3 regions of the Paenibacillus sp. FSL R7-0128 genome follow, and region 2 is predicted to be linked to each of the others. Evidence: riboswitches for the same ligand, from Rfam matches in the RefSeq annotation. Region 2 holds a riboswitch; each other region holds the start of a gene.

Region 1 (6,870 bases), 570 kb from region 2:
GTATGCCAAGGAGCCGCAGAGCCGCAAATACATTCACCTGACCTTCGTGGAGAAGGGCTCTCTGCGTCCGGGCGACCGCAATATTGAGAAGGATTATATCTTCGATCTGGCCGGCGCAAGGTTCCTGAATACCGACTTCGGCGAGTCGCGGCAGATCTATGCCGATCTGGCCTGGAAGACGCTGGTGGAGAAGGGCGGAAGCCTCCGTGATTTCGCTAAGTTTGCCGACAGCCTGCTGCTCGGGGAGAGTGCGGAGCGTAAGCTGTCGCTGGCGCTCTACAATGAGCTGGCGGTCTTTTATGAAATCGAGCAAGGTAATGAAGCCCTATATACAGACAACAAGAACGCTATACTCGGCGGCCTGCTGTCCTATCTGAAGCCGGAGGGGAAGCTGGATTCGCGGGTGCGGCTGAATGATATGTTCCTGGAGCGGTTCGACCGCGAATATGATCTGATCCGTAAGAAGGGGATTCCGTCAACGGAGATCCTGGAACAGTTCAAGGCGTATTACGCGCTGCCGGGCCATAATTACCGGGTGAAGATCGTCGATTACTTCATCAACGGGATGCTGAACTGCCAGTCCGGGGGCCGGGAGGATGTGCTGGCGGCGGCTTACGGGATTATTGAGAGCGATGCGGAGCTTAGTGAGGCGTTCTTCAAAAAAGTGCTGTCCCAATCTCTCTTCCGCAGGGCGCTGTTCGAGCCGTATCTGGAATCCCGGCTGGCTGCCGCTGCCGGAACGGCGGATATCCTCCGCCTCGTGGGCCACTTCGGCCGGAGTCTTCCGGAGGTGCTTCAGCAGGCAGCGGTACGGGATACCTTCAAGGAATATCTGCTGGAGAAGCTGCAGCGGGAATCCGATCCGGTAGCGGCGGTAACGGCTGTTCATGAAGCGGTCCAGCAGGCAGAGAAGCAGCGCCGCAGAGGCGGCGTATACCCGGAGGCCTTGTCCGTTATGGAGGAGCTCGGCACGGTTGCTGACCGCTTCCTGCTGAACCGGCTCTCGCTGGACGAGCTGACGATGGAGCAGCTGCTGGAGATCTCGTTCCTGCGTTACCGGGATACGGCAGATTGGCAGCCGCCGCTCGATGCGATTGCGAAGCGCAAATCGAATGCGCTACGCGCAGCCTACCGCTGGTTCGGGGAGGAGTCGCCGGACGAGGAGATTTTTGCCGGACTGACGCCGCGTGAGCTGGACGATGTACAACTGCTCGGTGCGCGGTGGCTGAAGGAAGCGCGGAGCCTGGAGCCGTTCGACCGGCTGCCGCTGGCCTTTTATCACAGCAGTGAACGTGAAGGCGGGCCGCTGGATTATGATGCGCTGCTGGATCTGGTGGTCCGCAAGGCGGGCAATGATAAGGAGACGGTGTACCGGTTCCTGGACTGGTCACAGCATAGCTGGCTGTTCGCAAGCTCTGGCAAGAAGCTGTGGCCGAATTACAAGCGGGCCGTGCTGAGATACTTCCTGGAGAGCGACCGCGAGGCGTTCAAGAACCGGGAATTCCGCAAAAACCATCTCGACACAGCAACGCCTGCTATGCAGACTGTCTACAATGAAGCCCGCGCCCAGCTGGCTTCGCCGCTGGCGCGGTGGGTCAGCCGCAGCCGATTTCAAATCCTGATCTCAGGGAGCATCCTCGGGATCATTCTGATTGCGGCGGTTATCCTGCTGAGCCAGCTAGGGGGACGCGGCAAGGATACAGCTGCGCCGGTGGCCAGCCCCAGCCCGCTTCCGGCAGTGACCGGACAAGCCGCTGTAGCGGCCCCGGTCTCTGTCCGGCTTGTCGGCGGTGACGCGGGGACTGACGGGAATAGTAGCGGTGATGAGGGAAGCGGAGAAGCGGGTAAGAATAACGGCGTTAAGCTGTTGTTCAGCTTCACTGATGCTGCGGAATGCTCCGCCTTCAAGCCGGAGCGGATCGGCGTGGAGTCCGCCAGCGGCGTTACGGACTACGAGGTTAAGGCAACGGTTAGCAGTTGCCAGGGTGAAGCAGGCGCCGGAGTGGATGGCGATGCGAAGAGTGAAGCAGGAGCCGGAGTGGACGGCGATGCGAAGGGTGAGACAGGCGCCGGAGTGGACGGCGGTGCGAAGGGTGAAGCAGGCGCCGGAGTAGACGGCGGTGCGAAGGGTGAGGCAGGCGCTGGAGTAGACGGCGGTGCGAAGGGTGAGGCAGGCGCCGGAGTAGAAGGCGATGCGAAGGGTGAGGCAGGAGCCGGAGTAGACAGCGATGCGAAGGGTGAGGCAGGAGCCGGAGTAGACGGCGATGCGAAGGGTGAGGCAGGCGCCGGAGTAGACAGCGGCGCGGATAGTGGAGCTGCCGCCTCTCCAGCGGCGGCGGGGACTCCTCCGTCACGCGTCTACGAGGTGACGGTGGAGCTATCAGCAGGCGCGAAGCTGGCAGCAGGTGATATGATCACCGCCGGAAGATACTCGCTGAAGCTGGCGGCAGATCCGGGCAGCGCCCCGGAGGCCACAGCTACAGCCGCGCCTAGTGCGGAGCCGTCCGCTTCCGCAAGCCCGGAAGCGGACACGGACGCGGAATAACACAGCGGCAACAAGCAGGCTGCGTAAGCTTTTAACTAACGCGATCGGATAATGCAATCGACTGCCGCAATTGATTGCCGCTACCGACCAACACAATCGACTAATGCTACCGACTGATGCAATCGACCAACACAATCGACTAATGCTACCGACTCACTCAACTGACTGACGCTACCGAGTGTCGCTTTTAACTAACGCTATCTAGTAACGCTCCTTAGTCACTCAGCCGACTTATACAACTAACTGATGGTTTTGACTCGATACCAAGTGATGGTACTGAGTAGCATTGCTTACAGTGATAGGTGTACTCTATACAACTAAAAACAGTAAAAAGGAAGGCACACCTCTCCTAACTGTATTCTATACAACTAAATTTGCCCGAATGGGCCAAAAAGCGGATACGGAAGCATTTTAGATGCACGAAATACAGCTAAAAGTACATTTGTCAGTAAATCAGACGATTTAGTTGTACAGATTGCATTTAAGCATAACGTTTGGAGCTAGAACAGTACCTTAGTTAGTCGGGGTACGGCAGCTCCCCAGCAAGCTAGGGGATTAAATGAATGCTGATTAGTTAGGACCTGATGATCGACTTGCGGTAGCTGATCTGCTGTGGGCGCATACAGCGCGGCATGGTGGGCTGGTCAGAGCCTGGTGCATACTACTTTATGTAGTACAATGATTTGCGCTTCGGCAGGCTGATACGAGCATAAAGTAATTAGTTAAGTGTGTTAGTGTCCGAATGAAGCTGCTCGATTGCACTTTGTACACTAGAATGAGGCATATCGAGCCTAATATGGTGTTCTGTTGTATTCGGTACATTAGATTTTGGGAATTTGGCCCGGCGGAGGGTTATTTGCCACAATCGATTGTATAAAATGCAGCAGAATGCGTTATCGGCCGCTTTTACACGAATTCTAATGTACATAATACAATCGCCTGCTGCCGCTGTCTCCGCTAGTACCGCCAACGCCTTAATTAACAGCAGAAGAGTCACTCCATAGTCCTGAATAGTACGATGTGCCGGGGAAGCGGGCATGTGCTGTTCAGGATTTTTGTGCAGAATGAGCGGGACTCGAGTGGATGGAATAGAAATAGCTTGTCTATAGACATACAGGGGAATAGTAGATATGATTGTTTCAGAATATTAAAATTTAATAAGCTTTGGGAAAAGGTGCAGATTGCCTCAGAGGCCGTGCGCTGTCGCTAGCAGATGCTGGCAGGGCTATGTCTAATAGAGGAATCTGCTTAAAAGGGAAGCCCGGTGCAAGTCCGGCGCGGTCCCGCCACTGTAAATACGGAGCAACTCCTGAGGAGCCACTGTCCTGCTAACGGGATGGGAAGGCGGGGGAAGCGGTGAAGTATGAGCCAGGAGACCTGCCTTTTTCGTTGTTGTTTCTATTCTTCGGGGGTAAGAATGTGAAAGCAGATGCTGATATTGGCGAGGGCTGTATATGCTGTATTGTATGTAGTGTGGGAGAGTAATCGGCTCCTTCAGCCGCCCTGTATTGTATTCTTCCCCGGCCGCCCTGCACAGGGCGGTCTTTAGGTTGCCGCTCTATCTGCGGAGGAAGCAGGATTCATCCATTCTATTTCAGGAAAGAGGTTAGTTATGAAGAACCATTCTCTATCATCCAGGTTCACACGGCTGGGACTTGCTGTCATTATGCTGTTCGCACTGCTGGGAGCAGCCGTAGCCCCGGCAGGACAAGCTGCTGCTGCACAGGCAGGCGGGACTTCCGCACCCGCGGTATCCGCTCTGCCCGCAAGTGAGGCAGCCAGCGTAACTGCTGCGGTCTATGCCACTGCGGAGTTCATGCTGAAGAACGGAGTCCAGTCGGACTGGCAGGCGATTGGCCTTGCGCAAGCAGGCTACAAGGTTCCTGCCAGCTATCTGAAGGCGCTTGAAGGCAAGGTGGCTGAGGCTAAGGGTGTTTTTGCCAGAGCTACGGACTATGCCCGGATCACGCTCGCCGTTAAGGCACTTGGCGGCGACCCGGCGAATGTGGCAGGCTATAACCTGATTGAGAAGCTCTACAATCACGATGCAATTACCGGCCAGACGCTGAATAATCCGGTCTATGCACTGCTCGCTCTGGATTCCGGCAGCTATACAATCCCGGCAAATGCGAAATGGACACAGTCTAAGCTGCTGGCAGAGATTCTGGCGAAGCAGAACCCGGACGGAGGCTTTACTCTGACCACGGGTGCGAGTGATCCGGATATGACAGCGATGGTGCTGAACGCACTGGCTGGACATAAGCAGGAAGCGGCAGTGAATGCTGCCGGTCAGCGGGCGGCAGCCTGGCTGGCTAAGGCACAGGATAAGAACGGAGGATATGGCGACAGCAGCGAGAGTGTAGCTCAGGCCATCATCGGTCTGTCTGCCTTCGGCATTGATCCGGCGGGAGCAGAGTATACCAAAGGCCAAATCAATCTGGTCAGCAAGCTGCTGAGCTTCAGCGCTACAGGCGGCGGGTTCGCCCACACTGCGGGCGGCAGCTCCAATCCGCTCTCTACAGAGCAGGCACTGGAGGCTTTGGTAGCGTACAAGCTGTTTGGAACAGGCGGTAAGCTCTTTGATTTTAGCGGCACACCAGTGAAGAATCCTCAGGTAAGTGTCTCGGTTACAGTTGAAGGTCCGAATGGAACATTGGCTGAGGGCAGCGTATACGCCGGAAATGTGCTTACGGCACTGGATAAGACAGCAGCAGCCAAGCGCCTGGCTCTGGTCAATGAAGCAGGCAATTATGTGACGGGGATCGGCGGCGTGATTGCGGGTACTTTTGGCGGATATGATGGCTGGATGTATGTAGTCGCACGCGGCGGAGCATGGATCTATCCAAGTGTAGGGATGGGCGACTTCGCGCTGGAGGAGAATGACCGCGTTGTGATCTATTATGGCGGGGACAACACGCAGGTGGTTGATGCCGTAACCGTGACTCCCGGACAGCCGCAGCCTGGACAAGATCTGAAGGTGCAGGTAACCCAGAAGCAATGGGTCTGGAATGAGGCGACCTTCACCTCCGATCCGGTAACCTCACCGGCAGCAGGCGTACAGGTAACCATCGGCGGCAAAACAGCAGTTACAGATGCTGCGGGCGTGGCTGTTGTGGCCGGAGGACTGCCAGCAAATAAATATACCCTGACGGTTACGGGATATCTGAAGGATAAAACCCCGGCCATCGTGCGTCATACGGTCCCGGTAACGGTGGCTTCTGCGGCGGCGGACCGTCCGGCTTTTGGTGATGTGAAGTCGATCTCGCCTTGGGCGCTGGAGTCGGTATACACGGCGTATGACCGCAAGCTGATGAACGGTGTGAGTGAGAACAGCCTGCTGTTTGCACCGAAAAAGAATATTACCCGTGCTGAATTTGCAGCGCTGCTGCTGCGGTTAACCGGGAACGAGCCGTCTGCGGCGTCTTCTGCTGGGGCCTTCAGTGATGTTAAGGCCGGTACATGGTATTATGGAACAGTGAACCGGGCGAAGGAGCTAGGAATCATCAGCGGCGTAAGCGCCAAAACGTTCAACCCGGACGGGCTGGTTACGCGCCAGGATATGGCTGTGATGATGGTTAGAGCTTTTAAGCTGGATGCTACATCAGCCGGAGCAGGAGCAGGGGCTGGTAAATTCAGCGATGAAGATAAGATTAGCGACTATGCATTGTCCGCTGTCCGTACGGTGACGGGACTTGGATATATGAGCGGTACCGGCGGCGCATTCGAGCCTACTGCTGTGGTAACCCGTGAGATGGCTGCTGCTGTAGCGGTTAGATTGCCATAGTTGAGTAAGAGTAGGGGATGGTATAGTTTAGTTGAAATTTCCATTCCGCTGCAGGATGGGTGCTGTACGCTGGGGCGGACAATAAGTGGATAAATGACATCTAATTTGGCAGGATTTGCTGCAAAGCGGGAGTTAGTTGGAAAAACAACACTTATTCACGCCCGAAGCTCCCGTATGATGGGTTGTGGGCAGAATTAGATGCCTGAAATCCAACTAATTTCTATACAGGTGCGTAACAAGAATAATTAAGTGTAGAAAATCTAACTAACGCCCCCGTGCCGATGAGTAGTTGAGGCGTATAGGGTTGTTGAAGCGTTGCAGGCCCATTAGACAGGCGATTTTGCTTGGAATTAGTTCGGATATGTCTTGAAAAGTAAGCATAAGGTGTATGAAGGAACGGGGAACAGGCTGACTGGCCCCCGTTCTTTTCCCTTTTTGTGGAGGTGTGCAGGTAATGTTCTATCTAGTCAAAAGAGGCCGGGGAAGGCTGGCTCCGCTGCTTCTCCTGCTGATGGTATTGCTGCTCCCCGGCTGCTCCTCT
Region 2 (6,870 bases):
TGCCGCCGCCACCGTAGACTTGTGAGATTACAATATTACTGTTATCCGCTGTTGCCTGTGCACTTTGTCCAGCAGGCGTTAACAGTCCGAGCAGCATTAGCACGGATAACCCTGTAGACAGCCATCTTCGCATCCTGTGAGAAATAACCATGATCCTAAACCCACTCCTCTCAAAACTATGATTGGCATTCCCCATTATTCTACCATTTAATTGTTAAATAAAGGGTCGCTTCATATAAATATATATTAAATTGAGACCAATTCAAAAGAATAATAGAGAAGTTTATTAGAAATGCATAAAAATAGTAGTAATGTTTAGTATAAAATCTATATAAATAGCCATTCCCCAATATTGGGGAATGGCTATTATCGATTATTAATAGAAAATCAATTATAGTCGACGTTGTAGAACCGGATATCAGCCGTGATTCACTCCCGTTTCAATCCGCTCCGCCCCGCCCATATACGGCCGCAGCGCCTGCGGGATATAGATCGATCCGTCCTCCTGCTGGTGGTTCTCCAGCAGCGGAATCAGAATGCGCGGCGTGGCCACCGCTGTGTTGTTCAAGGTATGGCAGTATTGCAGCCGCCCGTCTTCATCACGGTAGCGGATGCCCGAGCGGCGGGCCTGGAAGTCGAGCAGATTGGAAGCCGAGTGGGTCTCCCCGTAAGCTTCTCTGCCCGGCATCCAGGTCTCGATGTCATACTGCTTATGGGTCTTCATCGCCATGTCTCCGCTACAGACGGCGACTACCCGGTAAGGCAGCTCCAGCAGCTGAAGAATATGCTCGGCATTGCCGAGAATCTCCTGGAGCATCTGCTCTGATTCTGCCGGATCGTTCTTGCACATGACCACCTGCTCGATCTTCGAGAACTGGTGGACCCGGTACAGCCCGCGCACATCGCGGCCGGCCGAGCCGACCTCGCGGCGGAAGCAGGCCGACATCCCGGCCAGCCGCAGCGGCTGATCCAGCTCCAGAATCTCATCGCTGTACAGCGAGACCAGCGACACCTCCGAGGTCCCGGCCAGCCAGCGCTTCTCGCCTGTCAGCTCGTAGGTCTGGTCCCGGCCGCCGGGGAAGAACCCGGTCCGCTCCAGCGCTTCCGGCCGGACGATCACGGGCACATCCATCGCGGTGAAGCCGCGCTGCATCAGCACATCGAGCGCCAGCCGCTGCACGGCGAGGTGCAGCAGCAGCCCGGCCCCCTTCAGCACATAGCTGCGGGGCCCTCCGGCTTTGACACCGCGCGGAAGGTCGATGATGTCGTGCAGCTCTCCGAGCTCGACATGGTCCCGCGCGCGGAAGCCGAATACCGGCGGCGCGCCATGCCGCCGCAGCTCCACATTCGCGCTGTCATCCGGCCCGATCGGCGTATCCGCCGACACGGGATTCGGCGCTTCCAGCAGCAGCTCGCCGCAGCGCTGCTCCGCTTCTGCCAGCTCCGCCTCCAGCAGCGCCAGCTCGCTGAGGGTGCCCCGCACCTGCGCCTTTGCGTGCTCGGCGCCTTCAGGGTCGCCCCCGCGCAGCAGGCGCTCGACCTCCTTCGTCAGCGCGTTGCGCTCCGCGCGCCGCTGCTCGGTGGCCCGGCGTACCTCCCGCCGCCGGTCATCCCACTCCAGAAGTTCCTCCAGGGGGAACTTCAATCTTTTCCATTCGGCCGTCTTCCGTACAAGGTCCTCATTCTCCCTGATCCAATTCATATCCAACATCTGCATCCGCTCCTTAAGTGTGGGTAAAAAAACGCAAAAAACGCCCTCATCCATGGGACGAGGAGCGTCAGCTCGCGGTGCCACCCAGGTTGACCTCATTCGCGTATAGCAGCTAAGCAGCGCGGAATCAGGCCCTCTTTGGTCTTCGCGGTAACGGGCGAAACCCGGTAAACTTAGGGAACAGGAAGCTGCTCCGGTCGCAGACGCCTCGCGGTTGGATGCCGGTCGTTGGCCTGGTCGGGATATAGGTTTGCCGTTTATTATAACCAGAGCGGCAGCAGTTTGCAAGCATAAGAGGGGTTTGACAATATTCCTTGTACTCTGCTAGGATTATTACTAATTTAAAGTATTGATGCCCGGCGAAGCAGCCCGGTTTATCCTATTATGCGGACGGAAGAGGTGCGGAAATGGCCAAAATAGTCGTAATTAACGGAACACCCTCGCTGGTCTCACGGATCAATGCCGTGATTGAGTATGCAGAGAATGCCCTGCGGGAGCGCGGGTATGAAGTGGAGCGGATCAATGTGGCGGAGCTGCCTGCGGAGGATCTGATCCATACCAAATTCGAGAGCGAGGCCATTGTCAAGGCGAATGGGCTCGTAGCGGAAGCTGATGCGGTAATCGTAGTCAGTCCGGTATATAAGGCTTCTTACACGGGAGTACTGAAGACCTTCCTGGATCTGGTGCCGCAAAAAGGGCTGGCCGGCAAAATCGTCCTGCCGCTCTTCATGGGCGGAAGTCTTGCACATCTGCTGGCGATCGACTATGCACTGAAGCCGGTACTGTCCGTGCTTGGCGCCCGCTACATTCTTGGCGGCGTCTACGCCGTAGACTCCCAGGCGGTTCGTAACGACCAGGGCGTAGTTGAGCTGGCTGAAGAGCTGCGTTTACGCCTGAACAGCGTGCTGGAAGAGCTGGCGGAGGAGACGGAGCATAAGGTGGGGCGCAAGGCAGGACAGACAGGAGCCGCGGAATAAGGTTACGCTGCCGGTCCGATCATCCCCGGTACAATCAAAAGGCACTAAACCACCCGGATGCGGGAGTTTAGTGCCTTTGTCTATTTAGGAGTTATACTCCTTGAAAGCTCAGCTCCGGCTCCCACAGAACAACCCTATCTCCCGCCAGACTCGCCGGAATATCAATGATCCGCTGGTTGCTGCTTCCCCGGTAGGAGAGGGTAAGGTCTTTGAGCTCTTCGACGAACCGTCCGTCGATCACGACCTGGCACAAGGCCAGCAGCTTCCATTCCGCAGAGCCCGGGGAAGCCGTAAGCTCCTCGTACGTATAGCCGGTATAGATCCAGACCGGGAAGGCCGGCAGCTCGGCGCGCAGCTCGTGTATGAAGTCTGCAGCCTCCTCAGCCGAGAAAAAAGGGTCCCCGCCCGCCAGCGTCAAGCCGTCCAGCAGCGGATTGCCTGCAATCTCCTCTATAATCTCCCGCCGGCGCTCCGGGGTAAAGGCCTCCCCGTAGTTAAAGTTCCAGGTCTTCGGGTTGAAGCAGCCCGGGCAGCGGTGGCGGCAGCCGCTGACGAAGAGGACGGCCCGCAGGCCTTCCCCTTCATTGATCGACTCCGGATAATATCCGCAGATGTTCATAGATGCTTAACACGGTCCCGGACTTCGGCTTGCTTGGCCGCATTGAAACGGGTCTGATAGTCACCGGTCAGATACCCGGTAACCCGGCGCAGACGGCGGATATGGGTGGTATCCTCATGGGCATTGCAGGTCGGGCAATTCGTGCCGATGACCCCTTCATAGCCGCAGCCGGAGCAGCGGTCAATCGGATGGTTGATGCTGAAGTAGCTGATGTCCTGCTCCAGCGCATATTTGATGATTTTGACGAAGGCTGCAGGATTGCTCCGGGCATTGCCGTTCAGCTCGACATAGGAGATCGCTCCGGCGTTGCAATATTCATGGAACGGGGCTTCCAGGCTGATCTTCTTGGCTGCGCTAAGTTCATGGTAGACCGGAATGTGGAACGAGTTCGTATAGTATTCACGGTCGGTTACCCCAGGGATAGAACCGAGCACCTTGCGGTCGATCTTGGTGAACTTACCGGAGAGACCTTCGGCCGGTGTTGCGAACAAGGTGATGTTGAGGTTAAGCTCCTCGCTCTTGCGGTCGCAATATTCACGCATGTGGCGGACAATGGCTACAGCCTTGGCGTGAATCTCCATATCTTCGCCGTGATGCTTGCCGTACATGGCTTTCATGCATTCGGCCATCCCGATGAAGCCCAGCGACAGGCTGCCGTGCTTCAGCAGTTCGCCTGCACTGTCATCAGGGGCAAGCTGCTCGCCGCCCTCCCAGACGCCTTCACGCATCATGAAATCGGAGGCTTTGGCCTTCTGGGAAGCCTGGATACGGAAGCGGTGCAGCAGACCGTCCAGCGCAATATCCATATAGTGATTCAGGTCGTCGAAGAACCCTTCTTCATCAGCAGCCAGGCGGCGGCCGGTTATCGTGCCGTGGGCCAGTCCAAGACGCACCAGGTTGAGCGTATTGAAGGACAAGTTGCCTTTGCCGGAGCAATGGTTGCGTCCGAAGCGGTCGCCGAGCACACGGGTCCGGCAGCCCATCGTAGCGAACTCGGTATCCGGGTCAGCCGGATCATAATATTGCATGTTCAGCGGAGCGTCCAGGTTGGCGAAGTTCGGATACAATCTGCGCGCCGAGCACTCCGCTGCCTTCAGGAACAGCTCATAGTTAGGGTCACCCGGTTGCTGGTTGATGCCTTGCTTGCATTTGAAGATCTGAATCGGGAACACCGGCGTCTCCCCGCTGCCCAGTCCGTTCATCGTAGCCGTCAGCAGTGAGCTGATCACAAGCTGGCCCTCCGGGGAGGTGCAGGTCCCGTAGTTGATGCTGGTAAAAGGAATCTGGCCGCCGGAGCGGCTGGACATCGTATTCAGGTTATGTACCATACTCTCTGCGGCCTGCAGGGTCTCGCTCTGCGTCTCCTTCAGGGCAAAACGGAAGGCGCGCGGATACTGCTCAGCCAGATCGCTGCGGCTCATCGTAATCTCCCCAAGTTCTGAAACCTCTGCATTCTCCTCGAAATACTCCAGACCTTTGCGGAAGAGCTTGGAGAAGGACTTGGTCACATAAGGAGCCAGATCATAATCCAGCTTGTTGGCGGACACACCGCCGTACTGCGCATTCTGCTGCGACTGGAAAATAATCGCCACCAGCGACATCGCCGTCATAATCGAGTTGGGAGGCCGTACGCTGCCGTTGCCGGTGTTGAAGCCTTCACGGAGAAGCCGTTCGAACGGGATGAAGATGCAGTTGGTGGTTCCGATGGCGTATTGATCCAGGTCATGCACATAGACGACATTATCCAGGGTAGCCTGTACCAGCTGCGGCGGCATGGTGAAGTTGCGGGCATACCATTTGGAGTATTCACTGCCGAATTTGCTCATTTTGCCGGAGAAGCTCTCCCCGTTCAGGTTGGCGTTCTCGCGCAGCAGATCCAGATCCCGGCTGTCGATAATATCCCGTCCCAGATGAATGACCTCTTCCAAAAGATCCTCCTGTGCAGCTTGTCCTTCGTTATAACGTTTCTCCAGCAGCGTCATTATATAACTCTCTCCTCTCGGGTATTGTAAGCGTTAAAAAAGCACCTCCGGCCGGGAAGGCCGGAAATGCCCGAATGCATGATGCAAAGATCCGGGAAGCGGAAATTTGCCTGTGGTCTGGGTGGAATATACGAGCAGACAAGGGGCAAATAGCTTACGCCCGTTCTTGTATATTCCGCAGAGCCGATACCTGAAAATAATCCGCGATCGTCCTCAGGTATCGGCAGCCTCTGGCCCGATTGACGGAAGGCTAACTCTGCTATTGCAGGCCGCATACGGACACCTTCCCTGTTCCTCGCAGGAGTCTAAGCGGTGCCACCGAAACAGGCAGGTCTCCTGGCTTCCGGCAACTCCTCCGGCGCCTTCCCGGGGGGCTTATTCCGCCCCTTAGTGGCAATTAGCCGGAGAATGCGGCCCTGGGCATCGCACCCTGGGAGCATCCGGTTACAGTGGCGGGACCGCAGCGGTTTTGCACCGCGCTTCCCTATTAAGTCGCACCTCTATTACAAGGGGTGAAACACCCGTTTCTACTATATTTTGTTGTTATCTATTAAAGCTACCGCAATATATTGTGTTTGTAAATGTTTTTTTGCAATCCCGCACGGGGAGCGGGTTCGGCGCTTTTACTCACAGCTGATCCACAGTTAGTCCACAGGTAATCCACAACTTTCCTATGAATCTGCCGTGAATTTTTCATAAAATCTCCGAAAATACGCCACAAAGAATCCATAAATAGAGTGCGTCTAATCCTGGTAATCATTTTGACGGATATTAATAGAATAGAGAGGGTGCAGGTGATTTGTAGCAAGCCTGGCGAAGCGTTACAATAAGAGGATAAGTTAGAGGCAGGCACATCAGATCATTAGGAGGCAGTTCACAATGGCAATTGGCGAAGTGACCGTTATTCCGATTGGGACAGGCAGCACCAGTCTCAGCAGCTATGTGGCCGAGATGCAGCGCGTGCTGGAGACGGTGGAGGGCATTACCTACGAGCTAACTTCTATGGGTACGATTATTGAGGGGCCGGTAGCGCGGATTCTGGCTGCGGTAGAAGCGCTGCACGAGTCGCCGTTCACCGCCGGGGCGCAGAGAGTCTCAACCTCGCTCAAGATCGATGACCGGCGCGACAAGATCTCGACCAGTCGCAGCAAGCTGGAATCCGTGGAGCGCAAGCTACAGGGAGAGTAGCGGGAATACAGTATCTAATCAGAAATGATAATAAGGAGCGGATTATTCATGGCAGAAGCAGCTCAGCAGATCGGAATTCAAATGTATACACTGCGTGACCAGACGGAACGCGATTTCCTCGGCACACTGGCCAAGGTGGCAGAGATGGGGTACCAGGCAGTGGAATTCGCCGGTTATTTCGGTGTATCTGCAGGGGAACTGCGCCGTAAGCTGGATGAACTTGGCCTGGCGGCTCCTTCGGCGCATGTAGGCCTGGACTTCAGCAGTCTGGATAAGATGGAACAGGCATTAGCCAAAGAGATTGAATACGGTGTAGAGCTCGGACTGCAATATATGATCACCCCGTCGGCACCGCTTCCGCCGAACCCTTCCATAGAGGATGTAACGAGAATC
Region 3 (6,870 bases), 1.7 Mb from region 2:
TAACATGCGTCCTGAGTTCTATGCTGATCTGTACCGCCAATATCAGACGTATGTACGTAACTATGGAGACAACAAGATCCACCGGATCGCCTGCGGTGCGAATTCGGATGATTATAACTGGACGGAAGTGCTGATGCGTGAAGCTACCCGCTTCATGGATTCAATTACCCTGCACTATTACACCCTGCCTAATTCGGACTGGAATCATAAGGGCGCGGCTACAGGCTTCGGAACAGACGAATACTTCACAACGTTGAAGAAGGCGCTATTCATGGATGAGCTGGTTACCCGCCATATTGCCATCATGGACAAATACGATCCTGAGAAAAGAGTCGGCCTGATCGTTGACGAGTGGGGCACCTGGTATGATGTTGAGCCGGGTACGAACCCGGGCTTCCTCTACCAGCAGAATACGATCCGCGATGCGCTGGTGGCCGGCTTGACGCTGAATATTTTCCACAAGCACAGTGACCGTGTACGGATGGCGAACATTGCCCAGACCGTGAACGTGCTGCAGGCTGTTATTCTGACCGAAGGCGAGAAAATGCTCCTGACTCCTACTTATCATGTATTCAACATGTATAAGGTGCATCAGGATGCAGAACTGCTGGAGTTCACCGTGGACAGCCCGGTATACAGCTATGATGGCGTAGAGATTCCTGAAGTATCGGCTTCGGCTTCAGTCAATGCTGAGGGCATCATTCATGTCAGCCTGTGTAACCTGAATCACGCGTCATCGGCAGTGTTGCCGCTTGCCCTGCGCGGATTGGCTGGTCAAGCATCCGTAAGCGGAACAACGCTGGCCGGAGCTTCCATCGATGCCCACAATAGCTTTGAGCAGCCGGAAGCTGTAACACCGCAGGCATTCAGCGCCTTCAAGCTTGAAGGGGATACGCTGACTGTAGAGCTGCCACCAATGTCGGTAACGGTACTGGCCATCACTCCACAAGCCTAAGGAGAGAACTGCATGACAACCACTTCAGCCTGCAAAGGATGCCGGGAGGAGTACAAGGTCACGGAAGCACAGATTGCCCGCATTCTGGCGTCCTCCATGTTCAACCCCGGCAATACCGCTTCAGACGAGGTCTATGCCGAGCGGCTTGCGCTTTGCGGGGCTTGCCCCAAGCTGCAGGATGGCGTAACCTGTACCGCCTGCGGCTGTATCATTCCCGTCGTGGCCCGGCTGAAGGCCCGCAGCTGTCCGCTGCCGGGCGGCGGCGGCAAGTGGCAGCCGGTGGCGGAATGACGGCCCACGCCTAACGGCTAGGGGCCAGGCGAAAAGATAGGCTAGAAGCCGCTCTTGTCATAAGAGACGGATCGATCACCGATAGCCCCTCCAACCTGCACAATGCGGCGGTTGGAGGGGCTTTTTTTTGCGTTGTGGAGGTGAGGGGGAGGAAGAGGAAATGAGAGGGATAAATCCATCTAATGCGGCGTGAAAGTGGGCTGGAGGAGGAAATGAGAGGGATTTATCCCACTGATGCGGCGGAAAGTGGGCTGGGTGAGGAAATGAGATGTATAAATCCCTCTAATGCGGCAGAAAGTAGGCTGGGTGAGGAAATGAGAGGGATAAATCCCACTGATGCGGTGGAAAGTGGGCTGGAGGAGGAAATGAGAGGGATAAATCCCTCTGATGCGGCGGAAAGTGGGCTAGATGAGGAAATGAGAGGGAAAAATCCCTTTGGTGCGGTTGGAAGTGGGCTGTATGGATGTTGCGAGGGGCATAAGTGCCCCTGAATTTGCTGAAAGTGAGCGTTGAGCAGAAATGAAGAGCACTAATGCACCTGAATTTTGCTGAAAGTGAGCGTTAAGCAGAAATAAGGAGTATTAGCTCTAAAAGTAGCTGAAACGAAAACTAACCTACCTACCTACCTACCTACCTACCTACCTACCTACCTACCTACCTACCTACCTACCTACCTACCTACCTACCTACCTACCTACCTACCTACCTACCTACCTACCTACCTACCTACCTACCTACCTACCTACCTACCTACCTACCTACCTTCTACACACCCTAATCTGGCTTTCATATAGGACCCGGCAAATCTGCCACGCCATCTGTATAAAACAACTCAAACACCAAATCCTCGTTGTAGTTGCCGAAGCCCTTGCCGAACAGGGTGAGGCCACCAATATGCTCGGCATCCTCCTCGACAGAGAGCCGGAAGGTCCATTGTTTGTTGCGGATGCCTACCTGATCCAGGGTGACCTCCGACAGCTTTTGCCCATCCATGAAGGTACCCGTCTGAGTAATCCGCAGCTGCTTGAGCAGGCCGTATTGATTGGTGAGTGCAGGCCACCAGGCCGGGGTGTATTTTCCCGGATTATCTCCGTAGTCACCGGGGCTGGTCCAGAAGCCGAGCGATTGTCCGTTCAGTGTGAAGGTAATATCCGACGGCCAGTTGTTGTTGACCGACGGGGCTTCGGAGGCGATCTCCATCGTGATGGCAAGCTCCTCCGGCTGCTGGCTCGACAGCAGGAAATTCGGGATTTTATACTCCACGAACCCCTTTCCGAACCAGAGAATCCCGGCGTTCACCCGCTCCTGGTCCCAGAAATAACGGGGATCGTCAAAGTGCCCGATGACCCTCTCTGTCGTAGACAGTCCGCAGGTAGGCTCGATCTGGAAGTCGGAATAATGCCCCACAGGGATGTCCTTGCGGTACCCTCTGCGCGGAGTCCGGGCCTGTCCCGGAAAAACTATCTCAGCCCCGTCGGCGGCCAGTGTACAGATCTTCTGCAGACCGCTTTTACCGGGAGCCATATGGCTGCGGATCAGCCCGGCGGCTTCGAGCTTGCGCACATGCATGGTCATAATCGCACTGCTGAGCTTGAGGGCTGCGGCCAGCTCCTTCACGTTCATGGGCTTATCGGACAGCAGCCGCAGCATATGCAGGCGCACGGTACTGGACAGGGCCTCGTACACGGGCAAAGATTGTTCGGTTAGATCAAGTTTCATCGGATGCCTCCACGTTCAGGTTATATAGTTAATAATTATATTACTCAAATAAAATTTCTACAAGCCATGATTGGCTGCAGGCGAGCTTTTCCAATTTATATCACAGACAGGCCAATCTCTGTCCGCTATGATGTGAGATGAATTAGCAATGAAACAAGGTGCTCTTGCCGGAAGCGGCAAGGGATAACAGGGAATCGGGTGCAACTCCCGAGCGGTCCCGCCACTGTATGGAAGAGCTGCACTTCATGAGGTCACTCGGGAAGCCCCCGGGGAAGACGAAGTCTGCAGCGCCTGTATTCCAAGCCAGGAGACCTACCTTGTCTACGCACACCACGACTCTACGCGGATAGGAGCGGTGTACGGATAGGTTAATGAGAAGAGGCGTTCTGCCCTGATGGACCGGAGAAAGCTTGGTGCTTCAAGGTGATCCCCGGTTATAGCTGCTGGATACAAGGATACGGCCCATAGTGATGGGACGGTGAAAAGCACCTTGTTCCGCTTCGCCACGGGTTGCGCGCTCTATCGAACTTGCCTGCGTACATACACTCCCACCCTATAGGGTGGGTTTTTTGGGCTTTATGATCTGTAATGGGAAATCAACAAACATGGAGGGTGACAAATGAAAAAGCACAGATGGTGGAGCTTTGCGGCACTGGTTGCCGGATTTACGGTGTACTTTATGCTGAACGAACCGGGGACGGCCCGGGCGATGCACATTATGGAAGGATTCCTGCCGGTTGGCTGGGCGGTGTTCTGGTGGGCGGCGTTTATCCCGTTCTTTGTCCTTGGAATCTTCAAGCTGAGAGCCATGACCCGGGAGAATCCGGAGCTGAAGCTGCTGCTGGGTCTGGCCGGGGCGTTTACCTTCGTACTGTCTGCGCTCAAAATGCCTTCCGTGACCGGAAGCAGCTCCCACCCCACCGGTACCGGACTAGGTGCGGTAATGCTGGGGCCGCTGCCCATGAGCGTAATCGGCTCGATTGTCCTGCTGTTTCAGGCGCTGCTGCTGGCGCACGGCGGGATCACTACGCTTGGAGCCAATGCGTTCTCGATGGCGGTGGCGGGTCCTTTTGCCGGATATGCAGTGTATAAGCTGATGATGAAAATGCCGGACCGCGAGAAGCTAGCCTTGTTCTGTGCGGCTGCGGTGGCTGATCTGAGTACGTACGTAGTGACTTCCTTCCAACTGGCGGTGGCTTTTCCGGCGGCGGATGGCGGCGTTCTGGCTTCTTTTCTCAAATTCGGGGGAATCTTTGCCGTGACGCAAATCCCGCTGGCTATCAGTGAAGGGCTGTTGACGGTACTGCTCTGGAACTGGCTGAAATCGTATAGCCCGAATGAATTGTCGCTGCTGAAACGCAAGGTGAACGGAGGAAGAGCCTAATGAGCAATAAATGGAAAAATGGGTTGATGCTGCTGGTTGTTATTCTGCTGGTCATTCTGCCGCTGCTGCTGGTTAATGGGGAATTCGGCGGGGCCGATGATGCGGCTGAAGGTGTGATTACCGAAATGAATCCTGACTATAAGCCGTGGTTCAAGCCGCTGACCGAGCTGCCGGGTGAGACGGAGAGTATGCTGTTTGCATTGCAGGCCGCGATTGGTGCCGGTGTGATCGGTTATACCCTGGGGCTGCTCAAGGGCAAGCAAGGCGGGACGAAGCAGCATAGCAGCAAGTGATCCGGCGGATTGACGTTCTCTCTTACAATAATGCTCTGCGCCAGTTGTCCCCGATGTGGAAAAGCTCGTTCGCAGCCCTGATGTTCCTTCTCTCTTACACCGTACATCCGGTACTACAGGCTGCAATTACCCTATGGATGATGTCCTGGTGTGTATTGCAGGCCCGTATTCCCTTCCGTGCTTATGGCATGCTGTTCGGCACAGCGCTGCTGTTCTATGCGCTTAGCGTACCGGCGCTGCTCGTGGAATTCGGGCATCCGGCTGCGGGAGAGGCAGGGATATTCCCGCTTCCGGGACTGAACCTGCCGGTATATGTCACAGCGGCGGGACTTCAGCGGGCAGGGGAGCTGCTGGCCAGAATCTCTGCCTGCATGAGCTGTTTCTTCTTCCTGATGTTTACGACTCCGTTCAGTGAGCTTTTGCAGGTGCTGCGCAGGCTGCGGATGCCGCAGATTGTCCTGGAGCTGATGCTGATTATGTACCGCTTCTTATTCCTGCTGAGTGATGCAGCGCATGGTCTGCTGCTGGCCCGCAGGCTGCGCGGAGGCCGCCGGGGCTACAAGGCCAGAATGCGGGAGACTGCGGCTATGGCAGGAGCGCTGTTCGGCAACACGATGCACCGGTATTACGGATTATCGCAGGGGCTGCTGGCCCGCGGATTCACAGATGAGATTATTCTCCCGCCTTATACGGCGCGTCCTGTGCCGCGGCGCTATACAATCCAGGCTTATGCCGGGATTGCGCTACTGCTGCTGGCTGAGGCGTACTTTATCACTAACACATGAAAGGAGTCACCCATGGATCAGGAATCTAGCTTGGCTTGTGACGGAGTGGTGTTCCATTACCCGGATACGAAGGAGCCTGCACTGCATGAACTGACGTTCTCCATCCCCGCAGGCAGCAAGACGGCGGTGCTCGGTCATAACGGTTCAGGCAAATCCACGCTGTTCCTGCATGCCGTCGGCATTTTGCGCCCACAGCAGGGGACGGTTGTGCAAGGAGGGAAGGCGTTATCCTACTCCAAAAAAGAGCTGGCCGCTCTGCGGCGGAAAGTGGGCCTGGTCTTCCAGGACCCCGAGCAGCAGCTGATTCTCAGCACTCCGCTGGAGGATGTGTCGTTCGGGCTGCGCGGCAGCGGCATGGCTGAACAGGCTATCGCTGCGCGCTGCCGGGAGGTCATGGAGCTGCTGAATCTAACCGGCCTGGGCGATAAACCGATTCACCAGCTTAGTCTGGGCCAGAAGAAACGCACGGCACTCGCCGGTGTACTGGCTATGGAGCCGGAGCTGATTCTATTGGATGAGCCGACCTCGTATCTGGACCCGTTATCGGAAACGCAGATGCTGAAGGGGCTTGAAGCCATACATGCTAAAGGGACAACCGTAGTTATGGCTACGCATGATATGGACCTAGCCTACCGCTGGGCGGACTGGATTATTGTGCTGGAGCATGGAAGATGCCGGGCGGCGGGGACGCCGGAGGAGATTTTTGCGGGACGGGAAGAGCTATTGTCCATCGGGCTGGGACTGCCGCTGCTGGCTGACTTATGGTTCAGCCTGCCTGCCAGCCTGACCGCAGGGCAGAGCGCTCCCCGCACCGCCGGGGAATTCAAGGTGAAGCTGCATAAGCTGCTTGCGCTTAACCACAGCTATTCATGAACGGGGGAAGAAGAATGAAGAAACAAGGAAAGCTGCTGATTATCGGCTTCGGCCCCGGAGCGCTGGAACATATTACCGGCCGCGCACTGGCTGCGCTGGATGAGAGCGAGGCGGTCATCGGCTATACCACTTATGTAGATCTGATCAGGCCGCTGCTGCGGCACCAGGAGATTGTCGGCACGGGGATGACTGAAGAAGTCAGCCGGGCCCAGGAGGCCGTCCGCAGAGCTGAAGCGGGCCAGAGAATTGCGGTAATCTCCAGCGGCGATGCCGGTGTCTACGGAATGGCCGGGCTGGTCTACGAGGTGCTGATCGAACGCGGCTGGAGCCGCTCAGAGGGGGTACAGGTGGAGGTGATCCCGGGAATATCGGCGATCCAGTCCTGTTCCTCGCTGCTTGGAGCCCCGATTATGCATGATTCCTGCACGATCAGCCTGAGCGATCATCTTACGCCCTGGGAGAGCATCGCTGCGCGTGTGGAAGCGGCGGGGGCGGCGGATTTCGTCATTGCGTTCTATAATCCGCGCAGCGGCAGACGGACGCGCCAGATTGAAGAAGCGCGCACCATTC

The links. A riboswitch is a leader RNA that binds a small molecule or an ion and turns the genes downstream of it on or off. The one in region 2 is predicted to bind cobalamin.
Region 1: it holds a riboswitch for cobalamin, as region 2 does, so the genes downstream of both, NST26_RS04095 (S-layer homology domain-containing protein) here and NST26_RS01760 (anaerobic ribonucleoside triphosphate reductase) in region 2, are expected to answer to the same signal.
Region 3: it holds a riboswitch for cobalamin, as region 2 does, so the genes downstream of both, NST26_RS08575 (energy-coupling factor ABC transporter permease) here and NST26_RS01760 (anaerobic ribonucleoside triphosphate reductase) in region 2, are expected to answer to the same signal.

What each region holds. Positions count from the first base shown of each region.
Region 1 is NZ_JBBOCD010000001.1:990,111-996,980, forward strand. It holds gene NST26_RS04090 (GAP1-N2 domain-containing protein) at 1-2,545, shown strand, start outside; cobalamin riboswitch at 3,751-3,944, shown strand; gene NST26_RS04095 (S-layer homology domain-containing protein) at 4,158-6,329, shown strand; gene NST26_RS04100 (DUF4430 domain-containing protein) at 6,784-6,870, shown strand, end outside.
Region 2 is NZ_JBBOCD010000001.1:416,117-422,986, forward strand. It holds gene NST26_RS01740 (S-layer homology domain-containing protein) at 1-151, opposite strand, end outside; gene serS (serine--tRNA ligase) at 419-1,711, opposite strand; gene ssuE (NADPH-dependent FMN reductase) at 2,119-2,688, shown strand; gene nrdG (anaerobic ribonucleoside-triphosphate reductase activating protein) at 2,780-3,307, opposite strand; gene NST26_RS01760 (anaerobic ribonucleoside triphosphate reductase) at 3,304-5,289, opposite strand; cobalamin riboswitch at 5,599-5,829, opposite strand; gene NST26_RS01765 (MTH1187 family thiamine-binding protein) at 6,169-6,477, shown strand; gene NST26_RS01770 (sugar phosphate isomerase/epimerase family protein) at 6,526-6,870, shown strand, end outside.
Region 3 is NZ_JBBOCD010000001.1:2,103,476-2,110,345, forward strand. It holds gene NST26_RS08555 (alpha-N-arabinofuranosidase) at 1-955, shown strand, start outside; gene NST26_RS08560 (DUF6171 family protein) at 968-1,246, shown strand; gene NST26_RS08565 (hypothetical protein) at 1,459-1,737, shown strand; gene NST26_RS08570 (ArsR/SmtB family transcription factor) at 2,033-2,965, opposite strand; cobalamin riboswitch at 3,105-3,299, shown strand; gene NST26_RS08575 (energy-coupling factor ABC transporter permease) at 3,585-4,349, shown strand; gene NST26_RS08580 (energy-coupling factor ABC transporter substrate-binding protein) at 4,349-4,642, shown strand; gene cbiQ (cobalt ECF transporter T component CbiQ) at 4,639-5,427, shown strand; gene NST26_RS08590 (energy-coupling factor ABC transporter ATP-binding protein) at 5,440-6,300, shown strand; partial or broken gene cobJ (precorrin-3B C(17)-methyltransferase) at 6,315-6,870, shown strand, end outside.